DNA from 3 places in the Clostridium nitrophenolicum genome. Region 3 is predicted to be linked to each of the others. Evidence: riboswitches for the same ligand, from Rfam matches in the RefSeq annotation. Region 3 holds a riboswitch; each other region holds the start of a gene.
The links. Region 3 has a riboswitch for glycine ahead of ACZ5N4_RS05635 (ACT domain-containing protein). Riboswitches for the same ligand answer to the same signal wherever they lie in the genome.
Positions count from the first base shown of each region.

Region 1: linked by a shared signal. The riboswitch ahead of ACZ5N4_RS00765 (GrdX family protein) and the one ahead of ACZ5N4_RS05635 (ACT domain-containing protein) in region 3 are both predicted to bind glycine.
Region 2: linked by a shared signal. The riboswitch ahead of gcvT (glycine cleavage system aminomethyltransferase GcvT) and the one ahead of ACZ5N4_RS05635 (ACT domain-containing protein) in region 3 are both predicted to bind glycine.

Region 1 covers NZ_AP042469.1:143,406-146,611, reverse strand. The annotation lists gene trxA (thioredoxin TrxA) at 1-49, opposite strand, end outside; gene trxB (thioredoxin-disulfide reductase) at 65-985, opposite strand; gene ACZ5N4_RS00765 (GrdX family protein) at 1,257-1,634, opposite strand; glycine riboswitch at 1,778-1,842, opposite strand; glycine riboswitch at 1,843-2,022, opposite strand; gene ACZ5N4_RS00760 (DegV family protein) at 2,368-3,206, opposite strand, start outside.
Region 2 covers NZ_AP042469.1:3,041,117-3,044,322, forward strand. The annotation lists gene gcvPA (aminomethyl-transferring glycine dehydrogenase subunit GcvPA) at 1-93, opposite strand, end outside; gene gcvH (glycine cleavage system protein GcvH) at 95-478, opposite strand; gene gcvT (glycine cleavage system aminomethyltransferase GcvT) at 520-1,626, opposite strand; glycine riboswitch at 1,789-1,887, opposite strand; gene ACZ5N4_RS14445 (PilZ domain-containing protein) at 2,182-2,874, opposite strand; gene purF (amidophosphoribosyltransferase) at 2,940-3,206, opposite strand, start outside.
Region 3 covers NZ_AP042469.1:1,231,242-1,234,447, reverse strand. The annotation lists gene thrC (threonine synthase) at 1-1,058, opposite strand, end outside; glycine riboswitch at 1,448-1,541, shown strand; gene ACZ5N4_RS05635 (ACT domain-containing protein) at 1,685-1,954, shown strand; gene ACZ5N4_RS05630 (DUF711 family protein) at 1,979-3,206, shown strand, end outside.

The sequences.
Region 1 (3,206 bases), 1.1 Mb from region 3:
TATAATTTACTATTTCAGCATCAAAATTTTCCTTAGTTAATTCTATCATTGATAAAACCTCCTTTTATTTGTGATTTTCTATATAGTGTTCAGCAGCTGTTGCAGCTATGGCTCCGTCTGCTGCAGCTGTTATAACCTGTCTTAATAGTTTCTTTCTTATATCTCCAGCAGCAAATACTCCTGGAATATTTGTTTTCATGTCATCATCAGTTACAATATATTGATTTTCCATTTCTATTTGTCCTTCAAATAACTTAGATATTGGATCATATCCAACGAATACGAAGCATCCATCAACCTTTAATTCGCTAGTTTCTCCAGTTTCTCTATTTTTTAAAACAAGACCTTCTAATATTTCATCTCCCAATGCTTCTTCAACAGTTGAGTTCCATATAAAGTCTATTTTTGGATTTGCAAATGCTTTTTCTTGTAGTGATTTCGCTGCTCTTAATGCATCTCTTCTATGTATTACAGTTACATGCTCAGCAAACTTTGTAAGGTATATAGCCTCAGTTATAGCTGAGTCTCCTCCCCCTATAACAGCTATATCTAGATCTGTAAAGAAGTCTGCATCACAAGTTGCACAGTAGGAAACTCCTTTTCCTCTTAATTCTAATTCATTCTTGAATCCTGAAAGTCTTGGAGTAGCACCAGTAGCTACTATTATTGTTTTTGCTTGATATGTTTCTTTTCTTCCTTTAACTACCTTTATGTCTCCTGACAATTCAACTTCTACTATTTCATCTTTAGCAAACTCAGTTCCGAATTCTTCTGCTTGTTTTCTCATTCTTTCACTTAGTGTTGAACCTGTGCAATCTTCAATAGATCCAGGATAGTTTTCAAGCTCATCTGTAGTTGTTGCCTGACCACCGTATTTCGCTCTCTCAATAAGTAAAGTTTTCATTCTTGATCTTGCAGCATAAAGGCCTGCTGACAGTCCTGCTGGACCACCACCGATTATTATTGTGTCATAAATCTGTGACATTTTTGTTCCCTCCCGCTTTTTAATATATTAATTACTTTTTAGATTCAATATCTATATATTAAGTACGCACTACTAAATATAATTGCAATGGTACTATTTTAAGCATACATTTATGCTATTATTCATTATTATGAAACTCCTTCTCCATACTGTCGAATGAGTAAGCGATCATCTCAAAATCAAAGATTTTGGATGCCTGCTTATGAAACTCCTTCTCCTATTGTCGAATGAGTAAGCGACTCACTCCAAATCAGAGATTTGAGTTCTCTGCTTAATTAAATGCATGATAGATTAAATCATAATCTATAAGTTGAAAGTCTTCTAGCACTTGCTTACTCCATTTTGGGATGCCAAACTTTTGAGTAAATTTCTCAGTAGCATATATACCTTCCTCTATATAATTTAAAGATTGTATATCTACGGATTCACTTTTGCCTTTTGATATAACAACTGTTCTGTAAGGAGTTTCATTAGGTTTTATACTACTCATTAAAGGATGTGTGAGTAATTTATGTCCTTTATGTATGTAATCTCTTACCTTTTTAAATACATCCATTGTATTGCCATTCACGTAATCGGTTTCATGACTACTGCTTAATTTTTCTCTGCTCATTGGATTATTAGTTACAATAATTACTGGCTCTATCATTTTTATTCTCCTTTTCAAAACGAAACTTTAACACCAACTATATCGTATATCAGATTGCATTCAATTAATATTTTAAACATTTTCTATTCAAAATATATTTCGACATTTTGATCTAACAAAAAACAGAGGCAGAAAGCATTCGCTTTTCTACCTCTGTCTATTAACCTGAGAGTTTTACTCCTTCGGTGCTTATCGCTTTCCAGAGACTTGTCCATTTTCGGTCCTTTTGCCTGAGAGCTTCATATTATTTAAGCAAAATAATACTTATTCCTTCGGCTATCCATTTAAGGATACCATATATTAGAACCTTATACGCTCTAATATATAGTAAGTAGATTATCAACGCAAAATTTGTTAAGTTTTCTACTTAATCTCCCGAAAATTTCATCCAACTTTATTAATTTTTTAACGTTTTCATTGACAACTTAATTATATAATAGTCAAACAAAAAATTCTATACATTTAGAACATATTAATTATTCAATTTTATTATAAGATCTATCTGCTTTTTCAATACCATTTTTCGCGAATATTTTGGTTATATTTCAATATATTTACAATTTATTCGCTAAAATCCTCAATAACCCTTGATATATTTCTTAATTTTCATTCAATAAAATTAAATATACAACAAAAAAACTTTGTTTGCAAGATTACATTTGTCAAACAAAGTCTTTTTAATTCCATATTGTTAATAAATTATAGATATTTTTTTAACAATATATCCGATTTATTAATGATTCTCTATAAAAAATACACCACCAGCCCTAGGTCCTGAGTGTATACCTACAACACATCCTACTTCACATTCTATAAATTCCTTATCTATTGACTTTAAAGATTCCCTTAAAGCATCTAATATCTCCTTATTTTCGACATGTAAAAGTATAGAGGCTTCTCCCTCTTTTATTCCTTTCTTATCTATATAATCTAAAATATATTTTATAGATTTCTTGTTGCCTCTTAACTTATCAATAACTACCATCTCACCATTTTCTACTGCTAGAATTGGTTTAATACCTAATATATTGCCTATAACCCCTGCGGTTTTAGATAATCTTCCACCCTTAACTAGATTGTCTAAAGCTTCAAAAGCAAGTACACTCTTTACATGTGGAATTAAAGTTTTGATTTCGCTTTCTATCTCTTTAATTCCTAATCCTGCTTCTTTTAACCTAGCCGCCTTAAGCACCAAAAGTCCAAGACCTGATGTAACATTTAAACTATCTATTACCACTATATCATCCGTTCCTAGCATTTCCTTAGCAATACATGCAGACTGATACGTTCCACTCATTTTAGAAGAAATATGTATAGAAACTATCTTGTATCCTTTTTCGCTATAACTCCTATAGCATTCTAGGAATCTTTGAGGATTAACCTGTGTTGTTCCAGGGAATTCATCGCTTTGCTCCATTTTTAATAGGAGTTCCTGTAAGTTTATATCTATTCTATCCTTATAGGTTGTTTCTCCAAAATTAATTAATAGCGGAAGCACTTCTATATCATATTCTTTTACTATTTCTTCAGGTAAATCAGATGTACTATCCGTTATTATCTTTATTTTTTCCA
Region 2 (3,206 bases), 1.8 Mb from region 3:
AATATCTGCAAATAATTCATCTATAGAGTTTACCCCTATTGTTTTTAGCATTAGCTCTTTATCTTCCGCTGTTAGCGGTAAATATGGATGCATACTATTCCCCCTTATTACATAATTTTTCGTATTGGTCAGCTTTTAATAAGCCATCGACTTCTGATTTATCTGACATTTCAACAACTATCATCCAGCTGCCATAAGCATCTTCATTGACTAGTTCTGGACTATCACCCAGCTTTTCATTTATTTCAACTACCTTCCCTCCAACAGGAATAAATAGATCTGAAGCCGCTTTTACTGATTCAACAACTCCAAAGGCTTCATCTTTAGAAAATTCTGTATCAACCTCTGGTAGCTCTACAAATACTATTTCCCCTAATGAATTCTGAGCAAAATCTGATATTCCTATATAAGCCTTATTCCCCTCAACCTTTACCCATTCATGATCCTTACTATACAATAACTCATTTAAAATTTTCATATAAATATCCTCCTTTTAGTATTAAATATTTTTAATATTGATTACTTATTGTAATTTTTTTTATAAAATCTTTTATCCACTACTTCAGCTTCAATAAGCTTGTTCCTAACCTTAATGAAGATGGTAGTTCCTAGTTCAGAATACTTTGAATCAATTAAGGCTAAACCTATATTTTTCTTAATAGATGGTAAAAGATAGCCAGTTGTAACGGTTCCTATCTTATCATCTTCTGCAAAAACATCGTATCCATGTCTTGGAATAGCCTTTTCTTTCATTTCAAACCCTACTATTTTTCTTTTTAGGCCTTCCTTCTTTTGCTTTACAAGAGCATCCTTACCTATGAAATTCTCCTTGTTCAACTTAACGAAGAATCCTAATCCAGCTTCAAGTGGTGTTATAGATTCTGACAATTCATTTCCATAGAGCGGTAAATTAACTTCAAATCTTAAAGTATCTCTAGCGCCAAGCCCTACTGGCTTCAATCCATCTTCTTTTCCGACATCCAATATCCTATCCCATAAGTCTATTACACTTTCAACGTCTGTGTAAATTTCGAAACCATCTTCCCCAGTATAGCCAGTTCTGGAAACTAGGCATTTTATCCCCCCTATTAAAATGCCTCTTTTGCAGAAGAAAAATTTAATGTCTTCTAGATCTGTATTTGTAAGCTTTTGAAGTATTGCCTGAGCTTTCGGTCCTTGAATTGCAAGTTGAGCAATAGATGATGAGATATTTGTTATATCTACTTCAAATTCATCTTTATTTTTTAACATCCAATCAAAATCTTTTTCAATATTTCCAGCATTTATTACTAAAAAAAAGTGATTTTCATTAAATCTATAAACTATTAAATCATCAACAACTCCTCCATCTGGATAACACATAAAAGCATATAAAATTTGGTCATCTTCTAATACAGCTATATCATTTGTCACTAAGTTTTGAACAAATTTAAAAGCATCTTCTCCAATTATCTCTACTTCTCCCATATGGGAAACATCAAATAACCCAGCCGCCGTGCGCACTGCTTCATGCTCAGCTATTATACCTTCATATTGCACTGGTAGAGCCCAACCAGCAAAGTCTATAATTTTGCCACCATATTTTTCGTAAGAATTGAACAACGGAGTCTTCTTTAATCCTTCCATACTTCAATACCCCCTATAATTTTTTGTACAACAAATAAAAAGGACATGAAGGCAAACTTTAAGTTAGCCCACATGTCCTCTGTTTCTTTACCTGAGAGTTTCGATATATAACCATATCTTACACCGTTGGTTCTGCTATTTAAAACAGTCTTTTCAGAGTTTCGTCCTACAACGTTATTTTTACCTGAGAGTTTCTAATATAGCCGTGGTACTATATCATTGCTCCTTCGGTTAACAGATGTTATCTCACACTGTAGTCATCCGAAAAATATTAAATTTTATTTTCAAGTTAATTATATTGCTCTCTGTAATTATTTTCAATAATAGTTAAAAAGTTAACTTCATAAAATTGCCAATATTCAAATTATTTCTATATATGCTTTTTATAGTGAGATTTTTTAATGATATGTTAATTCTTTTAGTAAATATTAGCATATTAATAAAGTACTCATTTAATAAATATCAAACTATCGTTAAAAAGCTAATAGTAGATTATTTTCATTTACATTTAATATTATTTAGCATTTTGCAAAAATATTCCTTATATGTAATAAATCATTCTGTACCATTTTTTCTATTTTTAGCTCTTAAATAAATTTCGTTTTCAAAAATAAACTCTATTATTTTTTCTCTTTCTTTTTCTGTTATAATATCGAAATAAATTCCATAGAGATAAATAGTTCCATCAGGATCTGAGATAACTTCTTTTCTTGTTATCTTACTGAGAAGAGACAGTCTGCAATTTACATTTATGCAAACTATTATTTGACTTCCAACGTCTAAGCTATCAGAGCACTGCAGTTTTAATCCTCCTCCACCTATATCAGTTATAATGCCAGCTTTGAATCTATTTCTTGCAAGTATCTCAGTTGATATATCTGATATTGAGTAATAATGAATACCTGCAGCTAAAGGTAGGTATGAAATCTTCAAGTTAATTGGAATTCTATGGTACATTCTTCTGTCAATAAGTCTTATTATCTTAGGAGGACTTAGTACAAGATGTATGTATTCTTCATTGTTTTTTATTCCTAAAACAGTTGATTTGCAAAGAAACAGTTCATTCTCTTGTAATACTATAAGTTCTATATGTTTATCTACTGGAAAAATAAAATGCTCATAATAATCGACGCTTACAAGAATACATTCCTTGTAAACGGTTTTTATAACCCCTGTACAGCTTCTACTTTCGTGCATCAACTGAAGCACTTTATTACAACAATTCAAGTTAACAAATTTATCCACCATCTAGCCACATCCCCTTAACAGCATAAATATGTAGTTTATATTATACAGTAAAAATGGAAATATTTCTATTTTATAAAGCATTGAAGACAAATATCTTTCTTCTTACCAATAGATTTCAGTAAACCTTCAATACTTAGATATTGTAAACTGTCAGCATCAATGAGATCTTTTATTTCATCTATACTGTATCTAGAACCGACTAACTCATGACTATTAGAAGTATTGATTCCCCAAAAGCACGGATATTTTATAATAGGAGAAGCAGCTCTAAAATGTATCTCTTTTGCGCCTGCATTCCTTAATAATTGTACAATTCTTTTACTTGTAGTTCC
Region 3 (3,206 bases):
CCTTCTTCTTTAAGTTGTTTCATGAGATTATTTATAAGTTCTTCATCTCTGCCGCTTATTTCATATAAAAATCTTTCTAAATTGCTGGATATTAAAATATCCATAGAGGGAGAATTGGTTACGGAGAATTCTCTTCTCCTGTCATAAATTCCAGTGTTTATGAAATCTGTAAGTACTTTATTTTCGTTAGATGCACAAATCAATCTTCCTAGTGGCACTCCCATTGCTTTAGCATAGAAAGCCGCTAGTATATTACCAAAGTTTCCTGTTGGCACAACTACATTTATCCTTTCTCCTTCTTGTATTTTTTTATCTTTTAATAATTTCACATATGAATAAACATAATAGACAACCTGAGGCACCAATCTTCCTATATTTATAGAGTTTGCAGAAGAAAGCATATAGTTATTTTTATTTAATAATTCGTTAAAGGCTTTATCACTAAATATCTCCTTAACTCCATTTTGCGCATCATCAAAATTACCCTCTATACTAACTACAAAAGTATTTTTTCCTTCTTGCGTAGTCATTTGTCTCTTTTGAATTTCACTTACCCCATCCTTTGGATAAAAAACTACAATCTTTGTTTTATCAACGCTATCAAAACCTTCTAATGCTGCTTTTCCAGTGTCTCCGGATGTAGCTGTAAGTATAACTATTTCTTTTGTTATGCCTGTTTTCTTTGCTGCTGTTTTTAAAAGGTGTGGAAGTATACTTAATGCCATATCCTTAAATGCCAATGTCTTTCCATGATAAAGTTCTAAAAAATATGCTCCTGCTTTGTAGGTCAGTGGCGCTATATAAGAATTTTCAAACTTTTCATCATAGGCTTTGTCTATGCATTCTCTAAGTTCAACATCACTAAAATCATCAAAATATTTTTTAATAATATAAAATGCAAGTTCCTTATAGTTCATATTCCCTAACTCTTGAAAGGATTTTGTGATTTTAGGAAATTCCTCTGGTACATATAGTCCTCCATCTTCAGCTATTCCCCTAATTATTGCTGCAGATGCTTCTACAACCTTCCCTTTTCCCCTAGTACTTCTATACAACAATGTATTAGCCCCCTTTTTACAGTTAATGCCACTTAGTTTTTTATTTTTAAAATATCAAACTGATTAATACTTTATAATGTTTTTCACTAAAAGTCAAATGTATTTTATATGCGTACAGTTTCTAATTGTAAAATTTAAACGTTAACACTGGGTTATTCTGTAATTTTATTAACAAGTTTATATTTTTCTAAAAACTGAAAAAATTAAAAGTTTTAGTTATAGTTCAAAATGCAAGATTTTTGCAGGATTCTCCTGTCAGAAAACGTTTTTATTGCAAAAACAAACAAAATTCGAAAGTTGATTTAGATGGATGTCTATGTTAATATCCATTTAAACAATTTAATACGGATCGGATGAATTTAGCGGAATAATTTTATTAAACCGTTATTGGACGAACCTCTGGAGAGACTCAACTGAGCACCGAAGGGGAAAGCCAAAAGATATTTTGGTGAAGCTCTCAGGTAAAAGGACAGGGAATTTTGAACGGGAAAAATAACTATTTATTTTTTGATTCAAAAATCTTGCTTTCCAGAGACTAAATTTAGATTTAGTCTCTTTTATTTTGTCCGATGGATACACACCTGGGTAAATTGTTTAAAATTTAATTTCATAAGGAGAGATAAAAAATGAAAGCATTTGTAAGTGTACTAGGAAAAGATAAGGTAGGTATTATTCATGAAGTAACTTCTGTATTATCTAAAAACAACGTAAATATTTTAGATATTAATCAAACTCTCATAGATGATTACTTTACTATGGTAATGCTTGTTGATTTGTCAAAAATGCAGCTGGAATTTAAAGATCTAAAGACTAAGCTTGAAAATAAAGCTGCAGAAATAGATGTTTCTGTTAAAGTTCAGCGAGAAGATATATTTAATTCAATGTACAAAATTTAAATTACAAGGAGTTTTAAAGTAATGATTAATTTAAACAATATAATGGAAACAATAAAAATGATAGATGATCAAAATTTGGATATAAGAACAATTACAATGGGTATATCTCTTTTAGATTGCTGCCATAGTGACGGAAAGCAATCAAGAATTAAAATTTATGATAAAATAACTAAATATGCAGAAAACTTAGTTAAAGTTGGAAGAGAAATTGAAACAGAATATGGAGTACCTATTGTCAATAAAAGAGTATCTGTAACTCCTATATCTATTATTGCTCAAACTTGTGATGATACTGATTATGTTGAATTCGCTAAGACTTTAGATAGAGCTGCTGAAACTTTAGGAATTGACTTTATAGGAGGATTTTCAGCTCTTGTACAAAAAGGATACACTAAAGGAGACAGAATACTTATAGAATCAATTCCTGAGGCTCTAGCTATTACAAAAAAAGTTTGTTCCTCAGTAAATGTTGGAAATAGCAAATCTGGAATAAATATGGATGCTGTTAGAGACATGGGGAGAATAATAAAAAAAGCTGCTTATCTTACAAAGGACGCAGACAGTATAGGCTGTGCTAAACTTGTAGTCTTTGCTAATGCAGTAGAAGATAATCCATTTATGGCTGGCGCATTTCATGGCGTTGGAGAAGCTGAATGCATAATAAATGTTGGTGTTAGCGGGCCAGGAGTTGTAAAATCTGCCCTTGAGCAAGTAAAAGGACAAAGCTTTGATATAGTTTCAGAAACAATAAAGAAAACTGCATTCAAGCTAACAAGACTTGGTCAATTTGTAGCACAGGAAGCTTCAAAAAGACTAGATGTTCCTTTCGGAGTAGTTGACCTATCACTTGCTCCAACACCAGCTATAGGTGATAGTGTAGGAAGACTTTTAGAAGAAATGGGACTTGAAAGCTGTGGATGTCATGGAACTACTGCTGCTTTAGCCCTATTAAACGATGCAGTTAAAAAGGGCGGTGTAATGGCCGCTTCTCAAGTAGGTGGACTTAGTGGTGCATTCATTCCTGTAAGTGAAGATGAAGGAATGATAGCTGCAGTAAAATCTGGTTCCTTAAATTTAGAAAAGTTAGAAGCAATGACTTGTGTTTGTTCTGTAGGCCTTGATATGATAGGAATCCCTGGAGATACTCCAGAATCAACTATATCAGCAATTATTGCAGATGAGGCTGCTATCGGAGTGATAAATAACAAGACAACTGCAGTGAGAATCATACCTGTTTACGGCAAAACAGTTG